2 regions of the Pseudofrankia saprophytica genome follow, and region 1 is predicted to be linked to the other one. Evidence: predicted binding sites of a transcription regulator. Region 1 holds the regulator's gene; the other holds the start of a gene.

Region 1 (19,959 bases):
CGCCTGGCCGCCGGCCATGCAGGCCGACATGGCGACCCGCCTCGGTGCCCGCTACGCCGTCATTCCCGACGCGCTGCACTCGCCCGCGGCCCAGAACCCCGCCGGCACGGCGGACGTCCTCGTCGGCTTCGTCCGCGACGCCGTCGCCGGATCGTCCACGGAGACGCTCCCCGCCTGCGAGGCCACCGCCGAGGTCAGCTGAACGGTCGGCCGAGCTCAGCCGGCCCGCGCGCCGCTGAGGCGAGCCAGGGCGCCGATCTCGGCCGGCGGGCTCGCGGAGCGGTGCGCGTGGCAGGCTTGAACCTGTGCGACAGGATGATCGGGGGCGCGGCGGCCGGGTCGTCGCGATCGTCGGGCCCACCGCGGCCGGCAAGAGCGATCTGGCGATCGACTTCGCCGCCTCGCTGGGCGACGGCGTCGCCGAGATCATCAATGCGGACTCGATGCAGCTCTACCGCGGGATGGACATAGGCACGGCCAAGGTTCCGCCGGCCGAGCGGCGGGGGATCCCGCATCATCTCCTCGACGTCTGGGACGTGACCAGGACGGCCGACGTCGCCAGCTACCAGCGGGACGCCCGCCTCGTCGTCGACCGCCTGCTGGCCGAGGGGCGGGTGCCGGTCCTGGTCGGCGGATCGGGCCTGTACGTGCGGGCCGTGCTCGATGAGCTGGAGTTCCCCGGCACCGACCCCGTGGTGCGGGCGAGGCTCGAGCAACGGCTCGCCGAGGACGGCCCGGCGGCGCTGCACGCCGAGCTCGCCGCCGCCGCTCCCGAGGCGGCGGCGGCGATCCTGCCGACCAACGGCCGGCGGATCGTGCGGGCGCTCGAGGTCGTCGCCCTGACCGGCGGATTCACCGCCACGTTGCCCGAACACCGGTCGCGCTATGACGTGGTCATGATCGGCGTCGACCGGGAGGATCTCGACGCGCGGATCGCGCTGCGGGTCGACCGGATGTGGGCGGCCGGGTTCCTCGACGAGGTCCGCGAGCTGGACAAGGTTGGGCTCTCGACCGGCCGGACGGCGTCGCGGGCACTCGGCTATGCCCAGGTGCTCGGCTGGATCTACGGCGAGTTCGCTTCGTCCGAGGACGCCCAGTCCGCGACGGTGACCGCGACGCGCCGCTTCGCGCGTCGCCAAAGGTCATGGTTCAAGCGTGATCCACGGATATTCTGGCTTGGCCAGCCCGATGTCGGCACCGTCCGCCGCCTGGTGGGCTCGCTCTGATATTGGCAGGGCCTCCGGGTGAAGCCTCGTGACAGTGGTGCGCCCGTCGGCCTGACGTACGACCGACCGTTCCCTCGCTGTGGTGCGCCAGCGGAGGCATGGCTGGTCCATCCCGGCGTCCGGGAGAGGCCTGCGTGACCGAGCTCGACCTAGCGCTCATACATGCCTTGTATGCCGCCTTCGATGACGGCACCCTCAGGTTCTCCTTCGAACCAGAGGTGGATCTGCGCACCGGATCCGTCCCCGGCATGACGGCTCGCCTCCAGTGGGCTCACCCCGACCGGGGCCTGCTCGACACCGGAGACGTCCGCGCCATCGCCCGGTTCGCGGGCCTCGCCGACCAGCTCGACCTGTGGGCGCTACGGGCCGCCATCACCGAGTGCCGCACCTGGCACCGGATGGCGGCCGGCACCCACATCCGCCCGCCCAGGCTGTGGCTGCACGTCGGCTCCCGTCAGCTCGCCCGGCCGACGTTCGCCGCCGAGGTGACCGCACTCGTCCGCGACCGGGGTGCCCTGCCCCCGGGCGCCGTCGGGCTCGCGTTCACCGAGGAGACCCTGGGCCGGGCGGCGCCGTCGCTGCCGCGCCTGCTCGCCGGGCTGCGCACCAGCGGCGTCGCGGTCGCGGTCCGGGCGTTCGGCAGCTGGATCGGCTCGCCGGCCACGCTCGACCTGCTGCCGCTCGACCTGGTCCGCGTGGACGACCGGTTCCTGCGAGCCACCCTGCGTGACCTCGAGGGCGAGGCGGTCTTCGCCTCGATGGTCGCGCTCGCGCACCGCCGCCACGCCGTCGTGCTCGTCGACGGCGTCGACACCGCCCGGTTCGCCGGCCGCGTCGCCAGCCTCGGCTGCGACCGCGCCGCCGGCCCGGTCTTCTGCCCGCCCCTGCCCGTCGACGACGCCCGCCTCCTCGCCCTGGGCCGCGGCCGCCCCACCCACACCCGCCACCCCCCTTCCCCTGGCACCCCCGGCCCCGCCGCTCCCTACGACATGCAGCCCACCGCCTGACGACGCCGGGCCCGCGGCCCGGCCCGCCACCGCCGTACGCTTCTGGGGTGCGGTTCGTGAAGGGGCATGGGACGGGTAACGACTTCGTGATCGTGCCGGATCCGGACGGTGACCTCGACCTGACGCCGGAGCTGGTGCGGGCGCTGTGTGACCGGCGGACCGGTGTCGGCGCCGACGGGGTGTTGCGGGTGGTGCTGGCCGCGGCCGACCCGTGGGCCTCCGCGCGGTCCGCGGCGTGGGCCTCCCAGGCCGGGACGCCGGCCGAGGCGGCCCGCTGGTTCATGGACTACCGCAATGCGGACGGGTCGCTCGCCGAGATGTGCGGCAACGGGCTGCGGGTCTTCGGCCGGTATCTCGTCGACGCCGGCTACGAGCCGCCCGGCCTGATCCCGGTCCTGACCCGGGCGGGTGTGCGGGTCGCGGACGTGCCCGCCGAGGGTGCGGTGACGGTCGAGATGGGGCCTGGGTTGGTCGGCTCCGCGGGCGCGGCGACCGTGACGCTCGCCGGGCGGACCTGGCGGGCCACCCCGGTGTCGATGGGCAACCCGCACGCGGTCTGCTTCGCCGACGACCTGAGCCCGGCGGGCCTCGCCGCGCTCGACCTGACCAGGCCGCCGGACGTGCCGTCGGAGGTGTTCCCGGACGGCGTGAACGTCGAGATCGTCGTCGGCGCGCCGGACGCCGTGGCGATGCGGGTGTACGAGCGGGGCGTCGGGGAGACGCTGTCCTGTGGGACCGGAGCCTGCGCCGTCGCGGTGGCCAGCGCCACCCGGGCGGGCCTGGGACCGGGGGTGGCGGTGCCGGTGGCGGTGCCGGGCGGCCTGCTGACCGTGCTGTGGGACGACGACCAGGTCCGGCTGCGCGGCCCGGCCGTGCTGGTCAGCGACGGCCTGCTGCGCCAGGACTGGCTGGCCGCCGCCGCGGGGGACAGCCGGTCCGCCGTGGCCGCGGGGCTCGTCTAGGCCGCCGGCCGCGGCCGCGCGGCTTCGGACACGGCCGTGCCGGCGCGCCGGGCCGTGGTCCTGCGCGGAAATCCCGTCGCGGGAGCACGCCGGGCGTGGCACGCTACCGTCACCGAAGGCGTGGCGGTTCCCGCGTCAGCGGGGTGAATGCGTGGCCCGCGCCAGCGGGGTGAAGACGTGGATCGTGTGCCACCGATCCTGGACGCACATCCCGGACAACTAGGCCCGACCGGCCACCGCGCGGAATCGAGTGCGGGCCGGTCGTGTTGGAACGGACGGTATGAGTCTTCCCGCTGAATCCGCAGTGACCAGCCCGACCCGCGAGCCCAGCTCTCCCATTGATTCCGTGAGCGGGATCGATGCGGACGGCGGCGCAACGCGGGGCGACGGGAACATTTCCGAGGCGGTCGCCAGGGTGCTGACGGCCGACTCCGGCGCCGCTGAACCCGCCGACACCGTCGGACCGGCGGACACCGCCGCCGACGCCGGTGGCGCGATCACGCTGCCGGGTCTCGGTTTCTACGATGACGCCGGCGACGAGCTGGCGGTCGAGGAGCGCGACGCGCTTCGCCGGATGCCGGGGCTCACCACCGAGCTCGCCGACGTCACCGAGGTCGAGTACCGCCAGCTGCGCCTGGAGCAGGTGGTCCTGATCGGTGTGTGGACCACCCGCTCGATCGAGGATGCCAAGACCTCGATGGCCGAGCTGGCCCAGCTGGCGGAGACCGCCGGCTCGGTGGTGCTCGACGCGCTCGTCCAGCGCCGGGACAAGCCGGACACCGCGACCTACGTCGGTTCCGGCAAGGCCAAGGAGCTGGCCGAGGTCGTCCGCGCGGCCGGGGCCGACACGGTGATCTGCGACGGTGAGCTCACTCCGGGCCAGCTACGCCAGCTGGAGGAGGTCGTCAAGGTCAAGGTCATCGACCGGACGGCGCTCATCCTGGACATCTTCGCCCAGCACGCCACGTCCAAGGAGGGCAAGGCGCAGGTCGAGCTCGCGCAGCTGCAGTACATGCTGCCGCGGCTGCGAGGCTGGGGTGAGTCGATGTCCCGGCAGGCCGCGTCCGGTGGCCGCGCCCCGATCGGTACCCGCGGCCCCGGTGAGACGAAGATCGAGACGGACCGGCGCCGGCTGCGCGCCCGGATCTCCCGGCTGCGGCGTGAGCTGCGCGAGATGGAGACCGTCCGCGAGACCAAGCGGTCGGCGCGTCGGCGCGGCGCGGTGCCTTCGGTGGCGATCGCCGGTTACACCAACGCCGGCAAGTCGTCGCTGCTCAACCGGCTGACCGGCGCGGGCGTGCTCGTGGAAAACGCGCTGTTCGCCACGCTGGACCCGACGGTGCGCCGCGCGACGCTGCCCGACGGCCGGGTGTTCACGCTCACCGACACGGTCGGCTTCGTCCGCCACCTGCCCCACCAGATCGTCGAGGCGTTCCGCTCCACGCTCGAAGAGGTCGCGGACGCGGATCTGATCATCCATGTGGTCGACGGCTCGCATCCGGACCCGATCGGGCAGCTCTCGGCCGTGCGCGAGGTGCTGAACGACATCGACGCCGGCGACGTGCCCGAGCTCATCGTGGTGAACAAGACCGACATCGCCGACAAGACGACGGTCGCGGGCATCAAGCGGATCGCTCCCGACGCGGTGTGCGTGTCGGCGCGGACGGGTGCCGGCCTGGAGGAGCTGGTGGAGGCCCTGGCCGCCCGGGTGCCGCACCCGCAGGTCGAGGTCGACGTCCTCGTCCCGTACAACCGCGGGGATCTCGTCGCCCGGATCCACGAGTCCGGTGAGGTTCTCGACCAGGCGCACACCGCGACGGGCACCGAGCTGCGCGCTCGCGTCTCCGCGGGCCTGGCCGCCGACCTGGACGCCTTCCGCCAGAGCGTCGACGCCTAGGGCGCATCACCGCCACGGCGCCTGTCGGTAGGTTCGTGGCGTGGCCGTGGAGGAATCGGGCAAGGCGGACAAGCCCGGTTCGCTCGGGCTGGCCGCTGTCATCGGCGCGGTCGCCGGGCTGTCCCTCGCCACTCGGTGGGGTGCGCTCCCCATGATCGCGGCGGCCGTCGTCGGTGGCCTGCTGACGACGGTGTCGGAGGCGGTCGCGCGGGCGCGGCAGCGTCCCGGCCAGATCCCCGCGTTGTGGTCGCGCATCGTGATGAGCACCGCGATGGCGGCGCCCCTGGCGTGGGCGCTGGCGGCGGTGACCGGGGCCGGGCCGGTGGTCGTGGGCCTGGTCGCCGGCGCGCTGGCCGGCGCGCTGGGGCTCCGTCCGCAGAAGGTGGTGCTTGGCCCGCTGGTGGGGCTCGCCATCGGCTACGGGTGCCGGCTGCTCTGGGGCGACGTCCCTGCCGCGATCGTCGGCGCGGCCACCGTGCTCGCCTTCCGGACCGTGTCGGCGGCGATCTTCCGGGACCCGCAGGTGATGATGCTCGCCGAACGGGTCAGCCCCGCGGATCTGCCGTTCGTGGTCCCGCTGGTGGCGCGGACCCGCTATGTCGGGACGGGCTACGTGCGCGACCTGGCCGAGGTGCTCGGCGGCGACTACCAGGCCGCCGCCCCCGACGTCGGGATCGTCGCCTCGCTGGACGAGCTGGCCGGCCCCGAGTTCGATCCCGCGACCGTCGCCCCGCTGGTGCGGGAGTTCTACGAGCACACCACCCGGTTCACCCTCGACATCGTTCCGCGATGGCGGTTGTGGGTGCGGCCCGGCTACCTGCTCTACCGCACCGTGCTCGCGCGCCCGCTGGGGCAGGCGAACGTGCCCATGAACCAGCGAGAGGCGCAGCGTGGGGTTCGCAGCCGGATCGACACGATCAGCGGCACCGACGACGGCACCGTAAGCATCCGGGGCTGGATCAGGTCGTACGTCGACAACGACGAACCCATCTACGTGGGGATCTACACGACCTACCGCCGGGACGGCCGCGGCTACGTCAGCGTCGGCTTCCCGCTGCCACAGGCCAGCTTCACGGCCACCCTCGCGCCGACCGCGCGGGCCGGCGGCGGGCTGGTGCTGTCCAGCCGCGGCGACCTGGACCAGCCCGGGCACTATCTGACCTATGTGGACGCGGAGACGAAGGAGCTGACCGCCGCGGCGGTCCACGGCTTCGCCGAGCAGCTCGACGTCTACCTCGAGGACGGCGAGCTGCGAGCCGAACACGAGTTCTGGGTGTTCGGCCTGCCGTTCCTCGTGCTCCACTACTCGATCCACCGCAAGGCCGAACTCGGCTAGCCGAGTTCGGCTAGCCGAGTTCAGTCTCAGCGCCTCACGGAGTGCTCAGACGCGGCGCATGACGGCGACGACGCGGCCGAGGATGGTGGCGTCGTCGCCGGGGATGTCGTGGAAGGCCGGGTTCTCCGGCTGGAGCCACGCGTGGCCGTCCCGGCGGCGCAGCCGCTTGACGGTCGCCTCCCCGTCGATCAGGGCGGCGACGATCTCGCCGTTCTCGGCGACCGGCTGCTGGCGGACCGCCACCAGGTCGCCGTCGCAGATCGCCGCGTTGATCATCGAGTCGCCGACGACCCGGAGCAGGAACAGGGTGCCCTCGCCGACGATCTCACGCGGCAGCGGCAGCACGTCCTCGACCGCCTGCTCGGCGAGGATCGGCCCACCGGCGGCGATCCGGCCGACCAGCGGCACGTAGGCGGTCGCCGCCTTCAGCGAGTCCTGCTCGCCGGCCTCGCGGGCGAGCGCGTCGTCGGCCGGGCCGAGCGTGTGCACCCGCAGCGGGCTCACGCCGCCCCGGCCCCTGCCCGCGCCGGCCGTCTGCCGGGTCTTCGGGATCGGCCTGACCGGCCGGCCACCCTCGGGGGAGACCACCTCGATCGCCCGCGGCCGGTTCGGGTCGCGGCGCAGCAGGCCCTTGTCCTCGAGCATCCTGAGCTGGTGCGCGACGCTGCTGGTGCTGGTCAGGCCCACCGCCTCGCCGATCTCGCGCACGCTCGGCGGGTAGCCGCGCCGCTCGACCGCGTCACGGATCACCTCGAGCACCTTGCGCTGACGGGGAGTCAGGCCGTCGTCGTCGACGGGGCCGTCGGGGAAGGCGCGTACGGTGCCGTCGCTCTCCTCGTCGCCGCTGGCCGACGGGCGTCCTGCCCTGCGCGGCCCCCTGCCCTGCGTGGTCATGGCCTAGGTTCTCCCTCGCTCAAGGTCATGGTGCGGGACCGGGCCGCCGGCTTCTCATCGGCCTCACCTGTGGATAAGGGGAGCCGGGTTGCGCCCGATCGTGTGACGACCGTAGCCCGGTGGCGCGCGAATCTCAAACAGGCGTTCGAGCGTGTCTGCGTGCTCTGTCGGCCTTGTGCATGTAAGAATCGACCATCAGTTCGAAGCGGGCCCTGTCCTCGTCCTGACTTCCGCTACCGGCTACTGCCGCCGGTGGTCGCCAGTTGTAGATCTTGGGCTACCTTCCCGATGGCCCCAGATGTCTGCCGGGGATGTCTCCCTCGATGACCGGTCGCCACGGTTCTTCGAGGGCTCGCGCCCCGGACCCCCCGACGTTGGTTGAGCTTCGCTCGACGAGCTGTGCCGGGTAATGGCCCGGCCGCTAGGAGGTTTGGCGTGACGAACCCGCGTGGGGCCACCCTGGTCCCAGGGCGCCCGGCCCCGCGACAGCCGGACGGCGCCGATGTGATCGCCCTGCCCGTACCGAGCCGTCGTCGGTCGGCGAACGCCGCCCCGCCGGCGGTTCCCAGCCCGCTCGCGCGGGCTGTCGCCGCCGAGCACCCGGTCGCCGGCGCGAGGTTGGACCGCCGGCGGGCGGGACGGCCGGCGCCCGCGCTGAGGCTGACCGGCCGCGGCCGGGCCGTCGCCGGGCTCCTGCTTGTCCTCGCTGTCTGGGGCGCCACCAGCGCCGCATGGCTCGCCGTTCACTGGGCGCTCGCCGCCTTCTGACCGGCGGCGTCCTTCCCTGGCCCGACGCCCGCGCCGACCACCCGGTCGGCGCGGGCGTCGGGCTGTCGGCATGTGACGGTTCGTCGCGAACCTGCTGCTTCTCCCCGTCTGGGCGGGTGGGATCCGACACGCGCGGGGGGCATGCTCACGGGTGATCCGGGTATGCGCTACTCTGGCAGCACAACATCTTGTAGTTACATACCTGTAAGTAGTCCACAGCTTGTAGTTGCGGAATAGCTAGCCGCGGAACGGCAGCGTTCCGTGGGAGCTGTGGAGACCGTCCCGACGGTGCGCGGTCGCGCTCGTGGGAGCTTCCCCGGCCAGGTCGCCATGCCCTGCGTCAGCCATGCCTCGGGAAGCAGGGACGGGGCCGAAGCGTGGACGCGTTCTCTCGCGTGCGTGGTTGTTCCTACAGGGGTCTGACGAAGGGAGGAGCCGTGCGGTGTCCGTTTTGCCGGCATCCCGACAGCCGAGTGGTGGACAGCCGGGAAGCCGATGAGGGCGCGGCCATCCGGCGCCGCCGGGCGTGCCCGTCCTGCGGGCGGCGGTTCACGACCATGGAGGAGGCCTCGCTGCAGGTGCGCAAGCGCAGCGGTGCCGCCGAGCCGTTCAGCAGGGCCAAGGTCGTCGCTGGTGTCCGCAAGGCCTGCCAGGGCCGTCCGGTGAGCGCCGAGGACCTTGCCAGGCTCGGTCAGCGAGTGGAGGACACGGTCCGCTCGTCGGGCGCCGCCGAGGTCGCTGCCGAGGATGTGGGCCTCGCGATCCTCGGGCCGCTCCGTGAGCTCGACGAGGTCGCCTACCTGCGGTTCGCGTCCGTCTACCTGTCGTTCGAGTCGCTCGCCGACTTCGAGCGGGCGATCACTCAGCTGCGCGCCGACCAGGCCGGGCAGGCCGACCAGGCCGGGCAGGACCTGCCGGACGACGTCGTCGCCGTCACCTCGCCCGGGTCGCCCAGACCCTAGGCCTCAAGGCCGCATCCTTCGGCCGTATCCGGGTCCCGCGGCCGCCGGCTCTGTTCGGCATGCCCGCGATCCGCCCCAGAGACGACTTCCAAAGACTTCAGAGCCAAAGACGACCAGAGCAAAGACGACCAGAGCTGAGGAGTGTCATGACGGAGACCCGCGGCACGAAGCAGAAGGCCAGCTCCAACGGGAAGGCCGCCTCGGCCGTCGGGAAGCCCGCCTCCCTCGCCGGCGCGGTGAGCGAGGCCGCGACCGTCCCTGCCGCTGGCAGCGGTGACGGTGGCGACGGCCCGGCCGGCGAGACCGGTAAGGGCGGCGGGACCGGCAAGGCCGGAGGGACGGGCAAGGCCGGCGCCGCCAGGGCCGCCGGCCTGCGGATCGAGCGCCGCAACACGACGGCCGGTGTGCACCCGTACGACCAGGTGACCTGGGAGCAGCGGGACGTCGTCATGACCAACTGGCGGGACGGCTCGATCAACTTCGAGCAGCGCGGCGTCGAGTTCCCGGCGTTCTGGTCGATCAACGCGTCGAACATCGTCACCAGCAAGTACTTCCGTGGCGCCGTCGGCTCCCCGCGGCGCGAGTCGTCGCTGCGCCAGCTGATCGACCGGGTCGTCGGGTCATACGGAAAGTCCGGCCGCGAGAACGGCTACTTCGCCTCCGACGAGGACGCGGAGATCTTCGAGCACGAGCTCACCCACATGCTTCTGCACCAGATGTTCAGCTTCAACAGCCCCGTCTGGTTCAACGTCGGTACCACGGCGCCTCAGCAGGTATCCGCGTGCTTCATCCTCGCGGTCGACGACAACATGGACTCGATCCTGAACTGGTACCGCGAGGAAGGGCTCATCTTCAAGGGCGGCTCCGGCTCGGGGCTCAACCTGTCGCGGATCCGGTCGTCGAAGGAGCTGCTGTCCTCGGGGGGGACGGCCTCCGGGCCGGTCAGCTTCATGCGGGGCGCGGACGCGTCGGCGGGGACGATCAAGTCGGGTGGGGCCACCCGGCGGGCCGCGAAGATGGTGGTGCTGGACGTCGACCACCCCGACATCGTCGAGTTCGTCGAGACGAAGGCCCGCGAGGAAGACAAGATCCGCGCGCTGCGTGACGCCGGGTTCGACATGGACCTGGGTGGCAAGGACATCGCGTCCGTGCAGTACCAGAACGCCAACAACTCGGTGCGGGTCACGGACGAGTTCATGCGTGCCGTCGAGTCCGGCGCCGCGTTCGACCTGCGCGCGCGCCTGGACGGCCGGGTCATCGAGTCCGTGGACGCGCCCGCGCTGATGCGAAAGATCGCCAAGGCCGCCTGGGAGTGCGCCGACCCCGGAATCCAGTACGACGGCACCATCAACGACTGGCACACCACGCCGGACGCCGGCCGGATCTCGGCCAGCAACCCGTGCAGCGAGTACATGCACCTGGACAACTCCAGCTGCAACCTGGCGTCGCTGAACCTGATGCGCTTCCTGCGCGCGGACCGCACGTTCGACGTCGAGGGGTTCGTCTACGCCGTCGAGATGATCATCACCGCGATGGACATCTCGATCTGCTTCGCGGACTTCCCGACGCCGGAGATCACCGCGGTCACCCGGGCCTACCGCCAGCTGGGCATCGGCTACGCGAACCTGGGCGCCCTGCTCATGGCCAGCGCCCGCGCCTACGACTCCGAGGGCGGCCGCACACTCGCCGCCGCGATCACCTCACTGATGACCGCCACCGCCTACCGCCGCTCCGCCGAGCTCGCCGGCGTCGTCGGCCCCTACGACGGCTACGCCAGGGACATCGACAGCCACCGCCGGGTGATCCGCAAGCACGCCGCGGCCAACGACGCCGTGCGCTCCGGACATGTCGAGGACGCCCGGGTCCTCGCCGTGGCGTCGAAGGAATGGGAGAAGTGCCTGGCGATCGGTGAGCGCAACGGCTGGCGCAACGCGCAGGCCAGCCTGCTCGCCCCGACCGGCACGATCGGCCTGGCGATGGACTGCGACACCACCGGCATCGAGCCGGACCTGGCGCTGGTGAAGATGAAGAAGCTGGTCGGCGGCGCCAGCATGAAGATCGTCAACCAGACGGTGCCGGCCGCGCTGCGGGCGTTGGGCTACGCGGAGGAGACGGTCGAGGCGATCGTCGAGTTCATCGCCGAGCACGGCCACGTCGTCGACGCGCCCGGCCTGCGCCCCGAGCACTACGAGGTGTTCGACTGCGCGATCGGTGAGCGGGCGATCGCCCCGATGGGCCACGTCCGGATGATGGCCGCGGTGCAGCCCTTCCTGTCCGGGGCGATCTCGAAGACGGTGAACATGCCCGAGTCGGCCACGGTCGACGAGGTCGAGGAGATCTACCTGGAGGGCTGGCGGCTCGGCCTGAAGGCGCTGGCGATCTACCGGGACAACTGCAAGGTCGGCCAGCCGCTGACCGACGTGCGGGGCGCGAAGCGGTCGGCTGACGAGGCGAAGGCGATCGCCGACGCCGTCGCAGGCACGATCGGGACCACCCTCGCGGCCACGCCGACCACCCTGGCCGACCACCGGCCCGTGCGGCGGCGACTGCCGAAGATCCGGCCGTCGCAGACGGTGTCGTTCTCGGTTGGCGGGGCCGAGGGGTACATGACGGCCGGCTCCTACCCGGACAACGGCCTCGGCGAGATCTTCGTCAAGATGTCGAAGCAGGGCTCGACACTGGCCGGCGTGATGGACGCGTTCTCGATCGCGATCTCGATCGCTCTGCAGTACGGCGTGCCGCTGGAGACCTACGTCTCGAAGTTCATCAACATGCGCTTCGAGCCGGCCGGCATGACCGACGACCCGGACGTCCGGATCGCCCAGTCGGTGCTGGACTACCTGTTCCGCAGGCTCGCGCTGGACTACCTCTCGGATGAGCAGCGCGCCGAGCTCGGCATCCTGACCGCCTCCGAGCGTGCCCGCCAGGTCTCGACCCAGTACGGCGGGGTCGCCGCGCCCGACGACGAGGACCTGACCGCCACCGAGTCTGGCCCGACCGCCGCCGCCCGGCCGGCGCCGGCCGCGGCGGCGCACGCCCACGGTCCGGAGTTCGTGGAGCTGGAGCTTCGTTCCGCCGCCCCCGGCCAGTCGCTGCTGGCCCAGACGGCGGTCGACGCCCCGCTGTGCTTCACCTGCGGAGTCACGATGCGCCCGGCCGGCAGCTGCTACGTCTGCGAACAGTGCGGCTCCACCAGCGGCTGCAGCTGACGCGGCATTCCGTGGGGTAGGTGATCATTCACCTACCCCACGGTCTTCCTACCCGTCGCTGCTACATCGACGGATGTCGGGTCCAGGGTCGGCGCGGCCGGGTCGGAGGACGGCCTGTGGGCCATGGCGTCAGACCGTGGGTCTGGCTGCCTGTCGACGTTCCTGCCCGCCCGTCGCTCCGCTCCGCCATATTCTGGATCGTGCGGTAGCGGAAACTTAAGTTTCAATATTTCGATCTTGACTTTGTTGAATCACGAGTCTCCGAGGCCGGTCGAGCGTCAAGATCGAAATGTGCTGTATATGCACGCTGGGGTGCGATATCTGCCAAAGTTCTTGACCGGGCAGGAGCGAAAACTGAGAATCCGGGACATGAGTGGTGGAGTGTGGGACGAGGTCTTCGACGTCGTCGTGGTGGGTAGTGGCGCGGGTGCCCTGACTGCGGCGCTGCTCGCGGCCGACGGCGGCGCCAGTGTCTGCGTCGTGGAGAAGTCCGAGTACATCGGCGGGACGACGGCAACCTCCGGCGGGGACATGTGGCTCCCCGTGAACCGGCATATCGCGGACCAGGACTCGCGCGAAGAGGCGATCGCCTACGTCACCCGGCTCTCCGACGGCCGTGCCTACGACCCGCACCTCATCGAGGTCTATGTCGACACCGCGGCGGAGGCGCTGGACTACCTCGAGGCCAACACCGACCTGGTGACCCGTGCCCACAAGGGGCTCCCCGACTACTACGCGGTCGTGCCCGGCCGTATCCCCGGCACCAAGGAGATCCCGCGGTCGGTCTCGTGCCAGCCCTACCCGGCGCGGGAGAAGCTCGGCGCCGAGTGGGCCGCGCGGGTGAACCCCAGCCCGTGGGTGAAGCCTCCGGAGGTGGCCTACGCCGAGGCGATCGAGGTCGTCCCCCGCGAGGAGCTGGAGCGGCGTCGGCGTGAGGGGTACCGGGCGAAGGGCGGCGCCCTCATCGCGACGCTGCTGAAGGCGCTGCTCGATCGCGGCGTCTCGGTCCGCTACTCGACGTCGGGGCGCGAGCTGGTGACGAACGACGCCGGCGCGGTCGTCGGCCTCGTCGTCGGCGAGGACGGCGCGCTTACCCGGCTCGGGGCCCGCAAGGGCGTCGTGCTCGCCACCGGCGGCTTCGAGTGGAACCCCGACATGGTGACGACGTTCCTCGGCTACGACGTGAAGCCGTGTACCCCGTGGACCAACACCGGTGACGGCCACCGGATGGCGATGCGCGCCGGGGCGCAGCTTGGCCTGATGACGTCCTTCTTCAGCTATGGCGTCATGCACGACCCGTGGGAGATCGGCCGCGACGGCAACCCGCTGCCGCAGATGGAGATGGGCCTGGGCGCCGGGTCGATCATCGTCAACCAGCATGGCAAGCGCTTCATGCACGGCGGCTACACGTACAACGACTTCTCGCACCCCTTCAACTTCTTCGACCAGCGCAACCCGGGCTACACCAACAAGGGGCCCGCGTGGTGCGTCTTCGGCGCGGCGCAGTGGGAGAGCAAGAAGGGCGTCTTCGGCGGCAAGATCGTCGACGGGGAGATCGTCGGGCCGAACGGCCAGCCCGCCCCGTCGTGGCTCGTCGCCGCCGAGAGCATCCGCGAGCTCGCCGCGAAGATCAACGTGGACCCGGACGCCCTGGAGGAGACCGTTCTCCGGTACAACGCCTTCGCCGAGAAGGGCGAGGACCCCGACTGGGGCGACCCCGAGCAGGTCCGCTCGGCCACCGGCCCGGACACGACGAGCCTCAAGCCCGTCGTCGGCCCGTTCTACGGCGCGATCCAGCAGTGGCCGGGGACGCTGGGGACGAGCGGCGGGCCGAAGATCGACGCCGACGCCCGCGTGCTGGGCACCGAGGTGCCGATCGTCGACGGTCTCTACGCCGCCGGGAACACCGCGGCATCCGTCCTCGGCGGGACCTACCCGGGCGGCGGCTCCTGCGTCGGCCCCAGCATGGTGATGGGGTACCGGGCGGGGCGGCACGCCGCCGCGCGGCCCGCCCGCGACATCGGCTGATCGCTCTGTTCGAAAACGCGCTGATCGCTCTGTTCGAAGGGGCGAACCTTGCGTCGGGCCGGCCGGGACATGCGTCCCGGCCGGCCCGACGGCTCTGACTAGCCGAATACGTCGGCGGCGGTTACGCGAAGCACATCGTCGGGCAGATTGCCGGTCACTTCCTCCCGGGCGGCGATGGCGTACAGCGGTTCTGGAAAGTCCGGGCTCAGCAGGTTGGACGCATGCGCCTTGCGCACGAGGGCGCGCAGGACGTGGCCGCCTTCTTCTCGCCTGGCCCACTTCACCTCGGCGGCGAGGCTGAGCCGTCCTCCTGGCTCGCTGAGCATCGCGACATCGATCTCGGCCGGGTCGGCCCCGTACTGGTGCCAGAACCGGCCAACTTCGATGACGGGCGCCAGCCTGGGGTCGTCCGCCATGGTCTGGATGAGATGTGTGCGTACCGCGTCCTCCCAGCGGTCGCCCATGAAGTTGTCGAACTGGCCTTCCATCACGCCTGCCACGGACTTGCCGAGGCCCTGGATGATGCCCGCCCGGCGAGGCTCCGCGATGGCTAGCCAGAAGGCCAGGAAGTTGTCCGCCACTCGGTAGTAGGCCCGTCGCGGGTCCGCACTGCGCCCGACCGGAAGCACCCGCTGGACCAGGCCGAGGTCGGCCAGAGCGGCCAGTGCTCGGGTTGGGTCGGTACCCAACGCGCCCTTGATCTCTCCGAACCTGGTGCGTCCGGCCGCGATCGCCCGAAGTACCTGTTCCGGGATACGTTCGCGGCGCCCGCCGGCGAAGTCCTCGGTGGCGAGGATCAGCTGGCCTTCGTTGAGAAGAAGCCCATGCTCGTCCGCGACCAGTCGCGTGAGGTTGTCCCGGAACGACCCCGACTGGTCCCACAGGTCAAGGTAGAACGGTATGCCACCGCAGACGCCCCAGGCCTTGGCGCGTTCGGCCGGTGAGAGGTCGGGCAGCATCAACGCCGCCTCACTGGGCAGAAACGGTCGGACCTGCAGACGGAGGGTGGCCCGGCCATAGAGCGGGGCGCGTTCCTCCTGCAACGCCTCCATGGTGCGTACCGCCGAGCCGCAGAGGACCAGACGGACGGGATGGTCGCCCATGCCCTCCCAGATCGCGCGCAGCGTGCTCTCGATGCTCGGATCGCTCTGGACCAGTTCGGGGAATTCATCAAGAATCAAGACCAGCGGCGATTCCGAAGCCGTGCGCCGAAAGATCTCGAATGCCTCGTCCCAGTCCCGAAACGGGCGGCTGGTCAGGTCGCGGTCGGCGAGTTCGAGCACCGGAGCCGCGGCCGCCGAGAGGGCAGCAAGTTCCTGGTCGAGCGCGCGGTTGCGCGACACGTGGTAGATCGCGCGTTTGCCGGCTGCCCAATGCGCCAGCAAGTGGGACTTCCCGACCCGCCGTCGTCCCCATACGACGCCGAGTTGAGGCCCTGGACGCCCGAACCACTCGTCCAGCAGGGACAGCTCCTTGACTCGATTGACGAAGCGCACCTTGGTCCATCTCCAGTAGCGGATCGGTCGCTCCATCGTACCTGCGATGGTCGCAGCCTTCGACCATCGCAGCCTGCGATGGTCGCAGGTTGCGCGAGACGTGCCTGCGGAGTCGGTGGGCACCCCCGTCCGGCTCAGGCCGTCGAGGGCGAGGGCGCGTTGCCAGCCGTCGGTCCGGGGGCGTCGCGGATGGGGTCGTGGACGGCGAAGACCCAGGTGAGGTCTGCGCGGGCGAGGTCCGGACGCAGGTGCCATCGCCCGACGCATCGGTAACGAGGTGGTCGCCGGAGGCCGGATGCGGGCTTGCCGAGGGCTTGCTAGGCCGGCCCGTCCAGTTCGAGGTCCGCGTGGCCGACGTCCAGCTCGACGCGGGCGGCGACGAACCGGGTGATGCCGAGCTGCAGCGGCGTGCCGTCGGTCAGGGTGTCGAGGGACCGGGTGACGAGGACGACGGAACCGGCCGTCAGCCCGAGGTCGGCCGCCTCGGCGGCGGTGGCGTGCCGCGCGCTGACCGTGGTCGCGGCCCGCACGTAGTCGTCGATCCCGACAGCCCGCAGCGCCGCGGTTATCGACCCGGTGGCGTCGAAGCGCTCCGCGAGCCCCGGCACACGGTCGGCCGCGAACCAGTGCGTGCCGCGCGAGATGGACAGGCCGTCCACCGAGCTCGCGGTCTCGAGTCGCAGACCCGCGCCGCCGCCGAGCGCGAGCCGCTCGGCGACCTCGGCGGGTGGCTCCTGCTCGACGGCTGACGCGAGCAGCCGGCGCGAGGCGCTGCCGCGGCTGCCCAGGCTGTCGGTGAGACGGGTGCGCGCGCCGATGCGGTGCACCAGCACCGTGTGCTCGGCGACGTAGGTCCCGCTGCCGCGGCGGGAGACGACGAGGTGTTCGGCGGCCAGGGCGGCCACGGCCTGGCGCACGGTGTTGCGGTGCACGCCGAAACGCTCGGCGAGCTCGCCCTCGGGAGGGAGCTTGGCGCCCGGTGCCCGGGCACCGCCGACGATCTCCCGGCGCAGCTCCTCGGCGATGAGCCGCCAGGTGGCGTATCCGCTGGGGGACCTGCTCTGCGCCGTCATGACGTTCGGAACTCTACCCACCTCGGCCGCCGCGTTCCCCGGCCGTTCACCTCCTGTCGGACAGATCGCCGCTTATACGTCATGGCGCCAAGGTCCCGTGTTGGGGTAACGTCAAGTTGTCTAGATAGCTGGACAACTTGACGGAGGATGCTGTGACACCACAGACGCTCCCGACTGAGGCCCCCGGCGACACTGGGACCCCCGGCGAGGCCGTGGCCCCCGATGAGGCCGTGGCCGCCCGGCAACGGTGGATGCGGACGCTCGCGATGGCCGGCCCGGCCGACCTCGACGCGGCCTGGCGGGGCTGGGCACCGAAGCCAGCCGTGCAGGCGGTCCGCGGCCCCGAGGCAGGCCTGGTGATGGTGCGGGCGCGCGTCGACGGCGGCGGGGCGCGCTTCAACCTGGGGGAGGCCACCGTCACCCGGGCCGCCGTGCGCCTGCACGGCGAGCCGCTGGCCGCCGACGCCATCGGCACCTCCTATGTCCTCGGCACCGACCTCGAGCACGCGCGGCTCGCGGCCATCTTCGACGGCCTGCTGGCCGACCCCGGGCAGCGCGAGCGGGTCCTGGCAGAGGTCATCGCGCCGCTCGAACAGGCGCATGCCGAACGCGACGACATCCGTGGCGCAGAGGCGCGCAGCACGCTCGTCGACTTCTTCTCCGTCGCCCGGGAGCACGAGTGACCCCGGCCGCGCTGCCCGCGCCCGGCTTCGCCGACCCCACGCGTGACGCGCAGCGCGCCTTCCGTGCCGTGCTCGACGCGCTCGCCCACCCCACGCGCCCCTACCCGCTGGCCGGACCGGCCGAGCCGCCCGCCGCGCTCGGCCAGGGTCTCGCCGCCGTCGCGCTGGCCCTGCTCGACGAGGACTGCGCCGTCTGGCTCGGTGGCGCGCTGGGCCACGACGCCGAGACCGCCGCCTGGCTCGCGTTCCACACCGGCGCGCGTCGCGTCGCCGACCCGGCCGCGGCCGGCTTCCTCATCACCGGCCCGGACGCGCTGCCGCCGCTCGCCTCGCTGGCGCTCGGCACGGATGAGGCGCCGCACCTGTCGGCCACGGTCGTCCTGGACATCCGCGGCTGCGCCGGGCCCGCCCGGTTCACCGCGCGGGGGCCCGGCATCGACGGTCACGCCACGCTCGCGGCCCCCTGGGCTCCGGACGCGTTCGCCGAGGCCTGGCGCCGGAACACAGAACTCTTCCCGCGCGGCGTCGACCTGCTGCTGGTCGACGCCGGGACGGTCGCCGCGCTGCCCCGCACCACCCGCCTTACCGCCGCCGTCGCCGCGGACACCGAACAGGCCGCGGACACCGAACAGGCCGCGGACACCGATACCGAACGGGAGGCCTGAGCCGATGTACGTCGCGGTCAAGGGCGGGGAACGCGCCATCGCCAACGCCCACGCCCTGCTCGCCAAGGAGGGACGCGGGGATCCGGGCCTGCCGCGCATCGAGCTGGCCGCCGTCGCCGGCCAGCTCGGAGTCCTGGTCTCGCGCGTCATGACGGAGGGGTCGCTGTACGACCCCGAGCTGGCCGCGCGCGCCATCCTGCAGGCACAGGGCGACGTGCTCGAGGCCGTGACGCTGGTGCGCTCGTACCGCACGACCCTGCCGCGCTTCGGCTACACGCTGCCGGTGGACACGGCTGGGCTGCCGCCGCAGCGCCGCATCTCGGCGACCTTCAAGGACCTGCCCGGCGGCCAGCAGCTCGGCGCAACCTTCGACTACACCCACCGGCTGTTCACCGACCGCGACACCGCGGGCCCGCGGACCGGGCGGGAGGCCGGGCCACGGCCGGAGATGCCGCGCGTGACCGACCTGCTCGGAGCGAGCGCGCTCATCGAGCCCGACCATGCCGGCACCGGCACCGGCACCGGCACCGGCACCGGCATTGGCACCGGTGACCCGGAGCCGGCTGACCTCACCCGGGAGCCCGCCGTCTTCCCGATGAGCCGGGCCGAACGGCTGCAGGCACTCGCCCGCGCCGACGAGGGGTTCCTGCTGGCGCTGGGCTACTCGACTCAGCGTGGCTACGGGAGCACGCACCCGTTCGCGGGAGAGATCCGCGTCGGCGAGGTCGAGGTCGAGTTCGAGGCACCCGAGCTCGGTTTCGCGGTCCCGCTGGGCCGCCTCGAGGTCACCGAGTGCCAGATGATCAACCAGTTCCAGGGCAGCGCCGACACCCCACCGCAGTTCACCCGTGGCTATGGCCTGGCCTTCGGCCGCGGCGAGCGCAAGGCCATGTCGATGTCGCTGGTCGACCGGTCGCTGCGCGCCGGCGAGTTCGGCGAGCGCGTCGTCGCCCCGGCACAGGACGAGGAATTCGTGATCAGCCATAGCGACAACGTCCAGGCCACCGGCTTCGTGGAGCACCTGAAACTGCCGCACTACGTCGACTTCCAGGCCGAGCTCGGGCTCGTCCGCCGCCTACAGGCCGAGTTCCGTGAGCGGGCCGCCGCCCGGCCGGCCTCCCCGGCGCCAGCCGGGGCGGACCCCGCTGACGGGACCCCCGCCGGCCAGGCACTCAGCCTCGCGGAGGCAATGGCATGACCGGCGGACTCGGCGGATACAACATCGGCTACCTCGACGAGCAGACGAAGAGGATGATTCGTCGGGCGCTGCTCAAGGCCGTCGCCATCCCCGGCTTCCAGGTGCCGTTCGCCTCACGCGAGGTGCCGATGCCGCGTGGCTGGGGAACCGGCGGCGTCCAGGTGACCGCCGCGATCATCGGGCCGGACGACGTGCTCAAGGTCATCGACCAGGGCGCGGACGACACCACCAACGCCGTGTCGATCCGCTCGTTCTTCGCCGCGGTCGCCGGGGTGCGCACGACGACGCGCACCGACGAGGCCAGCATCATCCAGACCCGCCACCGCATCCCGGAGACGCCGCTGGGCGAGGGGCAGACGATCGTCTACCAGGTGCCGGGCCCCGAGCCGCTGCGGTTCCTGGAGCCACGTCTCACCGAGACCCGCCGCCTGCACGCGCTGGCGGACTACGGACTCATGTACGTCAAGCTGTACGAGGACATCGCCAAATACGGCCACTTCGCGACGACCTACGACTACCCCGTCATGGTCGCGGGCCGCTACGTCATGGCACCGT
Region 2 (3,269 bases), on a different contig from region 1:
CGGCCGAGATGTTCCAGTCGTCCCGGATGTCGTGGTCATCGGCGATCATCGCGGTCGGGACGGTCGACAGCAGCCAGCGGATCTCCGGCTGCGACCAGGCCTCCTGGTAGAGCCAGCAGTACTCGGTGAAGTCGGCGATCTCCTCGCCGGGCGGCGCGGTGACGTCGCGTCGCTCGCGGATGCGTTCGGCCGTCGTCGGCGACACGTGGTCGGCGTAGACCTGATCGCCGAGCAGCAGGAGCGCGTCCGGCCAGGTTCCTGGATCCGTCTCGGCCATGCGCAGCGCGAGCGCGTGCAGCGCGTCCGTGCCCAGCCCGAGCGGGTCGTCCGTGGAGTTGAGGGTGTACGGCTTCGCCTGCGGCGCCGTCACCCGGCAGGACCCGAACACCAGCCTGACCGGCCGGCCCTCGCCGACCGGCCGCAGCAGGCTCGGCGGCCCGGCCGTCCCGGGTTCGGGCCAGACGCGCACCGCCGGGCCGGGCGGCTCCCCGGCCGGAGTGAGCCACACCTCGTAGGGGTAGGCCCGACCCGCCTCCAGCCCGTCCACCGTCACGAGCGCGAAATGGTGCCCGCCGACGGTGAAGGTCGGCGTGCTCGCCCTTGGAGCCTCCCCGGCCCGTACCTCGACCTCGCAGGGGACATCGGTCTCCACCCACACGGACGCCCGGCTGGCGTCGGCATACCGGTGCAGGGGTCCGAGGAGAAGGCTGGTCATGGGGACGATGGTGCCCCTGGACCGGCTAGCGGACGCCGCGGGGGCGGAACTGGACGCTGATGCGGGGGCCGACGGGCCGAGCCGTCTTGGGGACGGCGTGCTCCCAGGTGCGCTGGCAGCTGCCGCCCATGACGAGCAGGTCGCCGTGGCCGAGCTCGTGCCGGATCGTCGTCGGGCCGCCGGCCCCGACGCTGCCGGCGTGCCCGCCCGCCGCGGCGTCAGCGCCGACGCGGCCATCGGCACCGGCGAGCGCGCCGCCTGGGTGGGTGGCCCGGCGGGGAGCGGCGGGACCGCCGGCGCGGGGGCGTAGCACGAGGGCTCGGGGGGCGCCGAGGACCAGGATCGCGACCATCGTGTCCTCGGTGGCGCTACGGCCGGTCCGGTCGCCGTGCCAGGCGACGCTGTCGCGGCCGTCGCGGTAGAAGGCCAGCCCGACGGTCGCGAACGGCTCGCCGAGCTCGGCCGCGTAGTGCTCGTCGAGGGCCAGCCTGGCCGCGTCCAGCGCCGGGTCGGGAAGCGGTTCGCCCTCGCCGTAGAACCTGAGGAGCCGGGGTATGTCGACGGTTCGGTCATACATCGGCCGCCGCTCGGCCCGCCAGGGGACCTCGGCGCGCAGCCGCTCGAACAGCGAGTCCGCCCCCGCGATCCAGCGCCGCCGCACGTCGACCCACGCCCCGCCGGCGAGCCACTGCCGTCGAAGCCCGGCGCCCAGTGGTGCGTCCCGCACCGCCGATCCGGCGCCCCGCCCGCCTACGCCGGTGGGGCCGGTGTCGAGCGGGACAGCGTCGAGCGGGGCGGTACCGAGCAGGTCCGGGTCGAACAGATCCGTGTCGAGCAGTGATGCCTGGAATGGTGCTCCCACCATGAGATCACCTTATCAAACAGGTGTTCGAAGAGCTTGGTGGACATGGCGGGTGCTCGGGAGACGCGCGCCGAGCTGGCGGCACTGGACAGCGCGGTGCCGAAGCTGCCCTGGCTGGAGATCGCCGAACGGGGCAAGAACAGGCCGGACAGATCGTCACGCGGACGATCCTCGGACAGGCCGGTCATAACGCGAACGTGCCGGAGCCCTGCTGGCGCAGCCGGACATTTCGCAGTCGGGGTTTCCTACCCAGGCTGTTCCTACGGTGTGCTAAAGCGGTGCAGCGCACCCGTGCGGTGTGGCTGTGGTCGGTGGATCGTGGCGTCCTATCCTGTCCGGATGCAGGAATCCACGGCGGGTCACGAACGTCCGGTGCGCAGCTTCGAGCTGATCTGCGAGATCGAGCCGCCGACCCGGCCGGACCTGACCCACGCCCGCCACCAGATCGGCGTCCTGAGCCCCGTCACCGACGCGTTCCTGATCCCCGACAACCACATCGGACGCGCGACGGTGTCGAGCATCGCCGTCGCCCACGAGGTGCAGACGATGGGGGGACGCAGCATCGCCTGCGTGAACTCCCGCGACCGTAACCTGCTCGGCTTCCGCCGCGACCTGCTCACCGCCGCGGCCTACGGCGTCGAGGAATTCCTGTTCGTCCACGGCGACAAACCCACCGCCGGGAACCGGACCAGCGACCTGACCGTGCGCGCGATGATGGACGAGGCCCGCGCGGCCAGCGAGGATCCGGTCTTCGCGGACATGCCGGCGTTCCGGGTCGGCGCCGCGGCCGGCCTACGTCCACTGCCCACATGGAAACGAGCGGCCGACTTCCTGTTCGTACAGGTCAGCTACTCGGTGGACGCCCTGCTGCGCTGGCGCGACGCCCATCCGGTCGAACTGCCGATCTACGCCGGCGTCATGGTCCTCGCGAGCGCCGGGATGGCCCGCCGCCTCGCCGCGACCATCCCCGACATCGACATCCCCGACGACCTCGTCCAAGCAGTCGAACGGGACCAAGCGGCCGGGGTCGAAGCGGCCTGCGACCAGGTGCTACGGCTGCGCGACAGCGGCGCCTTCGCCGGTGTGCACCTCGTCCCGGTCAGCCGCTACCGCCAGGTCGCCACCCGACTTGAGGACCTTCTCTAACCGCCCGGGCCGTTTCTCGCAGGTCCTGGTACCCCCTGCCGGATAGCGCGGCCGTAACTCCCCACTGAAAGCGGTCAGGGAGCGGTAGCGGGCGATCAGCGGACCATGGAACCTGTACTGGCCCCAGCGCCGGTGGAGATCCGTCTCGCGCGCGGCGACGATCTTCCGGCCGCCCTGGGTGTCTGGCAGGAAGCCAATACCGCCCGCGGACGACCTCCTGGCGCTCAGCGGGTCGCCAGAGTGCGGGCCAAGCTCGCCGCCCCCGATGGTCTCCTCCTCATCGCCGTGGCAGGCACGACAGTTCTCGGCATGGTTTTGGCGGAACCAGGCCGCGCTCAGGACGGCCGGGCGAGCTGGATCATGTGGATAGGGCGTGTGCGATCTCCCAGGCGATCGCTTCGAACTGGGTGTCGTGTTGGGCGTGGCCCCAGAGTGCGTCGTCGACGCTGCGGATGAAGGCCCAGGCGTGGGCTTTTGTCCGGTCGAGTCCGGTGGCTTCCACGAGGGTGTCGATCCTCTGGCGGACTGCCTGGGCGGGCTGGGGGC

Evidence for each region. The regulator LexA, encoded in region 1, represses DNA repair genes until DNA is damaged. The targets are predictions, from matches to a motif close to CGAACNNNNGTTCG.
Region 2: a site for LexA is predicted at 1,594-1,607, ahead of FRCN3DRAFT_RS0217425 (alpha-ketoglutarate-dependent dioxygenase AlkB). Genes of this name have one in related genera too.

What each region holds. Positions count from the first base shown of each region.
Region 1 covers NZ_KI912267.1:22,779-42,737, reverse strand. The annotation lists gene FRCN3DRAFT_RS0234745 (alpha/beta fold hydrolase) at 1-202, shown strand, start outside; gene miaA (tRNA (adenosine(37)-N6)-dimethylallyltransferase MiaA) at 306-1,226, shown strand; gene FRCN3DRAFT_RS0234735 (EAL domain-containing protein) at 1,361-2,233, shown strand; gene dapF (diaminopimelate epimerase) at 2,281-3,195, shown strand; gene hflX (GTPase HflX) at 3,476-5,092, shown strand; gene FRCN3DRAFT_RS0234720 (hypothetical protein) at 5,133-6,428, shown strand; gene lexA (transcriptional repressor LexA) at 6,474-7,322, opposite strand; gene FRCN3DRAFT_RS0234710 (hypothetical protein) at 7,758-8,090, shown strand; gene nrdR (transcriptional regulator NrdR) at 8,528-9,052, shown strand; gene FRCN3DRAFT_RS0234700 (vitamin B12-dependent ribonucleotide reductase) at 9,199-12,261, shown strand; gene FRCN3DRAFT_RS0234695 (FAD-dependent oxidoreductase) at 12,631-14,289, shown strand; gene FRCN3DRAFT_RS0234690 (ATP-binding protein) at 14,388-15,908, opposite strand; gene phnF (phosphonate metabolism transcriptional regulator PhnF) at 16,103-16,858, opposite strand; gene phnG (phosphonate C-P lyase system protein PhnG) at 17,011-17,541, shown strand; gene phnH (phosphonate C-P lyase system protein PhnH) at 17,538-18,206, shown strand; gene FRCN3DRAFT_RS0234670 (carbon-phosphorus lyase complex subunit) at 18,211-19,404, shown strand; gene FRCN3DRAFT_RS0234665 (alpha-D-ribose 1-methylphosphonate 5-phosphate C-P-lyase PhnJ) at 19,401-19,959, shown strand, end outside.
Region 2 covers NZ_KI912266.1:4,196,255-4,199,523, forward strand. The annotation lists gene FRCN3DRAFT_RS0217420 (alkaline phosphatase D family protein) at 1-715, opposite strand, end outside; gene FRCN3DRAFT_RS0217425 (alpha-ketoglutarate-dependent dioxygenase AlkB) at 741-1,580, opposite strand; gene FRCN3DRAFT_RS0217430 (methylenetetrahydrofolate reductase) at 1,917-2,723, shown strand; gene FRCN3DRAFT_RS44940 (aminoglycoside phosphotransferase family protein) at 3,082-3,269, opposite strand, start outside.